Regions from separate parts of the Salinibacillus aidingensis genome, predicted to be linked through region 2. Evidence: a T-box and tRNA genes for the amino acid it is inferred to sense, from the RefSeq annotation. Region 2 holds a T-box; the other holds one or more tRNA genes.

Region 1 (3,416 bases), 210 kb from region 2:
TGCCTATTTGGAGCAGTATACTGGCTGCTAAGTTTTTAAAAGAGAAAGTTCCCCGGATGAAAATGATTGGGCTTGGTATGGGGTTAATTGGCCTCTTAACCATTCTTGGCTGGGATATTTGGATAAACCAGAACCCGAGTATCATTATTGGAGAGTTACTGATTGTAACTGCGGCCATATCGTGGGGCGCATCAAATGTTTATTACCGCCTGAAATTGAGTGATGTGCCGCAGCTTCAGGTAAATACATATCAGATGCTCTTTGGTACATTGGGGATCATATTAGCAAGCATCGTAATGGAGTGGGGAGATTCGGTACAGCTTACAGGTGAGAGCATTTATTATGTATTATTCACAGGTGTACTTGCTTCTGCCTTGTGCTTCACAGCCTGGTTCTTTTTATTGAGTCTAATTGACATGGTCACAACAACGATTTCTACTCTGCTTGTTCCTGTTTTTGGGATGTTTTTTGGCTGGTTATTACTGGATGAGAAATTAACCATAAGCATTATTATTGGTTCCGTTCTGATTCTGAGTGGGATCATTATTGCCAATGTGTATCGTGGTCCGGCTAATCGCAAAACATATATTTCGAAGCATGAGGCCGAGAGCCAGGGTGGCTAAGGAATGGTCACTTCCGCTGATTAAAGTTTTATAGAATAACAGGCTCCCGTATCAAAAAAAGATGCGGGAATTTTTAATGGCCAAGAAAATTGTAAAATAATCGATTAGTGGATAAGAAATCGGGAGAGGCGACATCCGGCTCCAGCGCCCAGCGACTAGCGAGACTTCCTTCACCTCCGTACGATAAGTCAACATCGACTCACAAGGTTCGTCGTGTTTCCTTTTCCGCGTGTTAACTTCTGTAAGACCCCCTGTAAGAAATAAGTGGGGGTCAACAGCCAGTAAACACCCGATTTGTTCAACTAACAATCCGTGGGGGATGAACCCCCACTAATTGAAGTTTCACTTTATCTCCTCCGGCTCAGTCCTGTCCGTACGTCGCTAATAGAAAAGCGGAGGCGACTGTTCAGGTCATGCGGGATAAGACGAAGACATGTAGTGGCATGGGTTTGGCCACGGAATGGCTTTGGCTTATATCCGCCTTGACCTAGGAGCCGCAGCTGGACAAACGGGCGCTTCCGTCTTTGTTAATTTGCTCATATTTGTATTCATTTTGCTTTTCAGACGGAAAAAATGAAAATAACAGCTAAGCATTTTTATTTTTCATTTATTAAATCGGTCCTGTTTTCTCCTTTTCGGAATTTGCGCAGGGTATAAAAGAAAGACATAATAAGCACATTCAATTATTTATTTCAGGAAGGAGATTTAAAGAATGGCAGATTTTAAGTATGAGATTGTAAAAACCATTGCTGTATTGTCTGAGTCAACAAAAGGCTGGACAAAGGAATTTAATGTTATCAGCTGGAATGGCAGGGATCCTAAGTATGATCTGCGGGATTGGGCACCCAATCATGAGCGTATGGGCAGGGGAGTAACCCTGTCAAATGAAGAAGCGGATAAATTGAAAGAAGTGCTTAATGATCAAGTCACCCCAGAACTAACACCTGCAGGAACTTTAAAAGAATAGAAAAATAAAGGAACACATTCATCAATAAAGAGAATGTGTTCCTTCACGTAGAAATAGGTTATTCATGATAGCACAGTTTGAAATGGTTCTTACTTAGAGGATTTTACTTCGTGTGGTTAGGTTATGGCGGAGAAGGTGGGATTCGAACCCACGCGACGGTTGCCCGTCCTAATGCATTTCGAGTGCATCCCCTTCAGCCGGACTTGGGTACTTCTCCACATAGAAGATGCTGGTGAGAGGATTCGAACCTCCGACCCCTTCATTACGAGTGAAGTGCACTGCCAACTGTGCTACACCAGCATAATTTCATAGACAAGCGCTAAAAGTCACATAGAATATAATAAAACATTCTTCGGAAATCTGCAAGAGTCAGTTGATAAATTCCTCATTTTAACAGACGGACAGGGGGATTCGTAATGAATCCCCCTGTCTGGTTACTTTTGATTACGATCTGCATAAACCGCCATGGCATCACGCATAAATACAGCTAATCCTTCGCCGTACTGATCAATATTTTTCGTAAATCGTTCATCAGCGACATACATCTGGCCTAAGCCTTTAAATGCATCTAAGGAGTAGTGACCGATTTTATTAAGATAATCATACCAGACTTTAATAGCCACCTGAGCCTCTTCAGAATCGGGGGATGAATGACGGATAGCAGCCAGATCCTTATATATTCTGTCAAACTCTTCCCCTAATGCCTTCTGTTGTTCGTGAGACATACGTCCTATTTTATGATTGGATTCATCTACAGCTTTATCTCCCCATCGTTTACGGGCTTCCTGTTCATAGGGATTGTGACTGAAATCAAATCCTGCAAATTTCTCTTTATCAGACATGGTGATTTCCCCTTTCTCATTTTGAATCGTCCTGTCGATTGTTCTGATCATCTGGTCCAGACGCCGGCGTTTTTCCTCCAGCATTTTTCTATGCATAAGAAGAGCTTCTTCACGGTCAAAGTCCGGGCGATTCATGATTTCCTTTATTTTTTTCAAAGGGAAGTCAAGCTCTCGGAAAAATAAGATTTGCTGCAGTCTGCTCAGATCTTTTTCTGAATATATCCGATATCCTGAGGCATTTTTTTGCGCAGGTGTGAGCAAACCGATTTCATCATAGTGGTGAAGGGTGCGCACACTGATACCTGCTATTTCTGCCAGTTCTTTTACCTTCATTCTTATGAACCTCCCTTGTACTCTTAACTTTAAAGGATAACGTAACGTAAGGGTCAATAAAAATGTGAAAAATTTTTCTAGCCTATATTAAACAATGTTGCACCAGTTTCTTTCCTTCCTATGTCTTTCATCACAGACAATCGTTGAGGCAAAATGATAGTAATGGGGAAGGATAGTAGTACGGAAATGACGTAAAATTGGGGGAGAAAACAGTGAATAAGTGGTTTTACTTCAATCTGTTCCTGCTGGCGCTGGCGGTTTGGCAGGGGGTGCTTAATGGAATCGCGAACATTTCCATCTGGTTCGGAATAAGGGGATTAACGTTTATTTTATATAACTGGAATATGCACTCGTTTTTTTCGGAAATACGGAACGAATCTGATCGTAAACGGAAAATAAAAATAGCGAATATAGCCAGAAAACTGATGCCTCATCATACATGGGTCGGGTTTGCTGCCTGTGGTCTCATCACCCTTCATCTTGTCCTGATTTTGAATAACTATGGGTGGAATATCGAGAGCCTGAAAATGGTGAGTGGAGTCATTGCTTTCATGGCTTTGATTGCCCAAACCGTAAGTGGGTGGATGAGAAAGGTAAGGCTACAGGAAAAGACGACGAGCCCATTTACGTCTCGGCTTTATTCTGTTTTTC
Region 2 (3,416 bases):
CAGTTCCGTTTGTATGTGGCTGCCGTGATATTGGAGAGGCTGTGCGTCGTATTGGCGAAGGAGCTTCCATGCTGCGGACTAAAGGAGAGCCTGGTACAGGTAATATTGTGGAAGCGGTTCGTCATATGCGTAAGGTTCAGTCCCAGATCCGTGAAATTTCCGGTTTATCAGAGGACGAGCTCATGGTTTATGCAAAAGAAACAGGGTCTCCTTATGAAATTCTTAAGGAAATTAAAACAGAGGGCCGTTTACCTGTTGTAAATTTTGCAGCTGGCGGTATTGCTACACCTGCTGACGCTGCTCTTATGATGCAGCTGGGAGCAGATGGTGTATTCGTAGGCTCCGGTATCTTTAAATCCGATAATCCGGAGAAATTTGCCCGTTCAATCGTGGAAGCTACCACTCATTACGAAGACTATGAATTAATTGGACAGCTTTCAAAGGATCTTGGTACAGCGATGAAGGGAAGAGAAATGTCTACGCTGACAGAAGCCGATCGCATGCAGGATCGCAGTGAGTAACTAGTAAAGGAGTCATCCATCATGGTAAAAATAGGTGTACTGGGATTACAAGGCGCTGTACAGGAGCATGTCCGTTCAATAGAGGCCTGTGGTGCTGAAGCAGCTGTTATTAAGCGTGTGGATCAGTTAAAAGAGCTGGATGGCCTTATTTTGCCCGGCGGTGAAAGCACAACCATGAGGCGTCTCATAGATAAATATCATTTCTTTGATGCGCTGCGCAGCTTTGGTGAATCAGGAAAACCGATGTTTGGGACGTGTGCAGGAATGATTTTGCTGGCTGGCGATATCGCTGGACAGGAGGATGCTCATTTACAGCTTATGGATATGAAGGTCGCCCGTAATGCTTTTGGACGGCAAAGAGAAAGCTTTGAGGCGGAAATTGAACTAAGAGGGATAGCAGACTCGTTTAATGCTGTGTTTATTCGGGCACCCTATATTCTGGAGACAGGAGAAAATGCGGAAGCTCTTGCAACCTATGATGGTAAAATTGTGGCGGCCAGGCAGGATCACTATTTAACTTGTGCTTTTCATCCTGAGCTAACCGATGATCATCGTCTTACAGAGCATTTTGTCGGGATGGTTAAGGAAGCAACAGAAAAACTTGCATCTTTATCCTAAACAAGGTATATTATAAAGCAACTGGAATATCGATATATTTGCAAAAGCGATGAGAGGAACAAGTAGCAATAGGGCTTATCTCAGAGAACCGGTGGCCGCTGTGAACCGGTATAAGCCTGTTGTGAATCCATCCTCGAGCAGGTATACGGAAACTTTAAGTAAGTATACCCGGTGAAACACCGTTATCAGAAACCAAGCTGGAGGGTCGTATGCCCTCAACTAGGGTGGTATCGCGGGAAACGTAAACAAACTCTCGTCCCTTAATGTTAAGGGATGGGAGTTTTTTGTTGTGCAGGATAGGATCATAAGTTTTCCCGGATTAAAGGATAAGGTTTATGAGATTTTGTGTTTTTCAATATGCGCAGTTATAAGAAATAGAAAATGAAGGAGGAAGTTATCATGTTAGACTTAAAATATTTACGAGATCATTATGATGAAGTAAAAGAAAAACTTGCTCATCGCGGAGAGGATTTAACCGATCTGGATAAATTCGGTGAATGGGATGAAAAGCGCAGAGAATTAATCCGTGAGAGTGAAGAACTAAAGGCGAAGCGAAATGATGTTTCTAAACAGATTTCCGAACTAAAGAAAGAGAAAAAAGACGCAGAACCCATGATTAAGGAAATGCGAGAAGTGGGAGGCAAAATTAAAGAGCTGGATCAGGAACTGAAAGATGTGGAAGAAAACCTGGACACTCTGCTAATGTCGATTCCAAATATTCCGCATGAAAGTGTACCCATCGGTGAGGATGAGGATGATAATGTTGAGGTCCGTACCTGGGGAGAGGTTCCTCAATTCGGATTTGAGGCAAAACCGCATTGGGATTTGGCTGTTGATTTAAATATGATCGATTTTGAACGGGCAGCAAAGATTACAGGCAGCCGTTTTGCCTTTTATAAAGGATTAGGGGCCAGACTGGAACGTGCGTTAATTAACTTTATGATGAACCTCCATGTGGATGAGCACGGCTATTTGGAAGCTATGCCTCCATATATGGTCAATCGGGACAGTTTATTAGGAACAGGACAACTGCCAAAATTTGAAGAGGATTTATTTAAAATAGCTGATTGGGATGGTTATTACTTAATTCCAACAGCAGAAGTGCCCGTAACGAATTATCACCGGGATGAAATCTTAAGTGAAGAGGACCTGCCAAAGAAGTTTGCCGCTTATAGTGCCAATTTCCGTTCAGAAGCAGGCTCAGCCGGTCGTGATACCAGAGGGTTAATCCGTAGGCATCAGTTTAATAAAATTGAGCTGGTTCATCTTGCTAAACCAGAGGAATCCTATGAGGTGCTGGAAGAGTTAACCGGGCATGCAGAGAAGGTACTTCAGTTATTAAAGCTTCCATACCGCGTGATGAACATGTGTACCGGCGACTTAGGTTTCACAGCTGCGAAAAAGTACGACATTGAAGTATGGATGCCAAGCTCTGATACGTACCGTGAAATTTCTTCCTGCTCGAATTTTGAGGATTTTCAGGCCCGCCGCGCTAGAATACGTTTCCGCCGTGGACAAAAGGGTAAGCCGGAATTTGTTCATACATTAAACGGATCCGGATTGGCAGTTGGCCGTACGATGGCAGCCATTATCGAGAATTATCAGCAGGAGGATGGCTCCATCTTAATCCCTGAGCCATTACGTCCTTATATGGGCAACCGTGAATATATTAAAGCGGAATAAAAGAAATCTGTACAGGTAAAGCAAGTATTCTGCAAGCAGCCCTATGGATGAAATGGTTCATGGGGCTTATGATTTGGGCTATTAGAGCATTCTTTCGGGAGTTGGAGTATAGACTCTTCCCTTTTACAAAACCCTCATAAATTGTATGAAAAATAAAACTTCTCTTTCCCCCTTGCAGAATAAAAAAGGGTATGATATATTATCATAGTGTCATTAAGGAGGAGTACCCAAGTCCGGCTGAAGGGATCGGTCTTGAAAACCGACAGGGGTGTCAAAGCCCGCGGGGGTTCGAATCCCTCCTCCTCCGCCATAAAATCAGCGTATAAATATTGGAGATATAACGGAAACAAGGAAATCGTTACTTTGGGTAACGATTTTTTTTTATTATATAATTGTAAAAAAATCCGCTTAATCTTTTAGATAAGCGGATTAATTAACGTATATAACGTATATAGATTATTCGACAAAATTCGGGTGGTGACAGGCACCACTACCAGTGTATTTACGGGAATGCTGGATGAAATGTCCGATTCGCTCCAAGATCGGCTCAATGGACGTTTGATCATTAATAATATCGTAATCAGCAATGTTAAT

The links. A T-box is a leader RNA that pairs with one kind of tRNA and senses whether it is charged. The one in region 2 lies ahead of serS (serine--tRNA ligase), so its partner is inferred to be a tRNA-Ser.
Region 1: it has a tRNA-Ser gene. The T-box ahead of serS (serine--tRNA ligase) is inferred to sense a tRNA for this amino acid. The anticodon was not compared.

The regions. Positions count from the first base shown of each region.
Region 1 is NZ_AP043759.1:136,209-139,624, forward strand. Features, by position in the region: gene ACZ5OK_RS00800 (DMT family transporter) at 1-623, shown strand, start outside; gene ACZ5OK_RS00805 (YdbC family protein) at 1,336-1,590, shown strand; tRNA gene ACZ5OK_RS00810 (tRNA-Ser) at 1,715-1,807, opposite strand; tRNA gene ACZ5OK_RS00815 (tRNA-Thr) at 1,818-1,890, opposite strand; gene ACZ5OK_RS00820 (MerR family transcriptional regulator) at 2,025-2,771, opposite strand; gene ACZ5OK_RS00825 (hypothetical protein) at 2,978-3,416, shown strand, end outside.
Region 2 is NZ_AP043759.1:3,444,219-3,447,634, forward strand. Features, by position in the region: gene pdxS (pyridoxal 5'-phosphate synthase lyase subunit PdxS) at 1-521, shown strand, start outside; gene pdxT (pyridoxal 5'-phosphate synthase glutaminase subunit PdxT) at 543-1,139, shown strand; T-box leader at 1,180-1,403, shown strand; gene serS (serine--tRNA ligase) at 1,539-2,822, shown strand; tRNA gene ACZ5OK_RS17615 (tRNA-Ser) at 3,040-3,132, shown strand; gene ACZ5OK_RS17620 (deoxynucleoside kinase) at 3,279-3,416, opposite strand, start outside.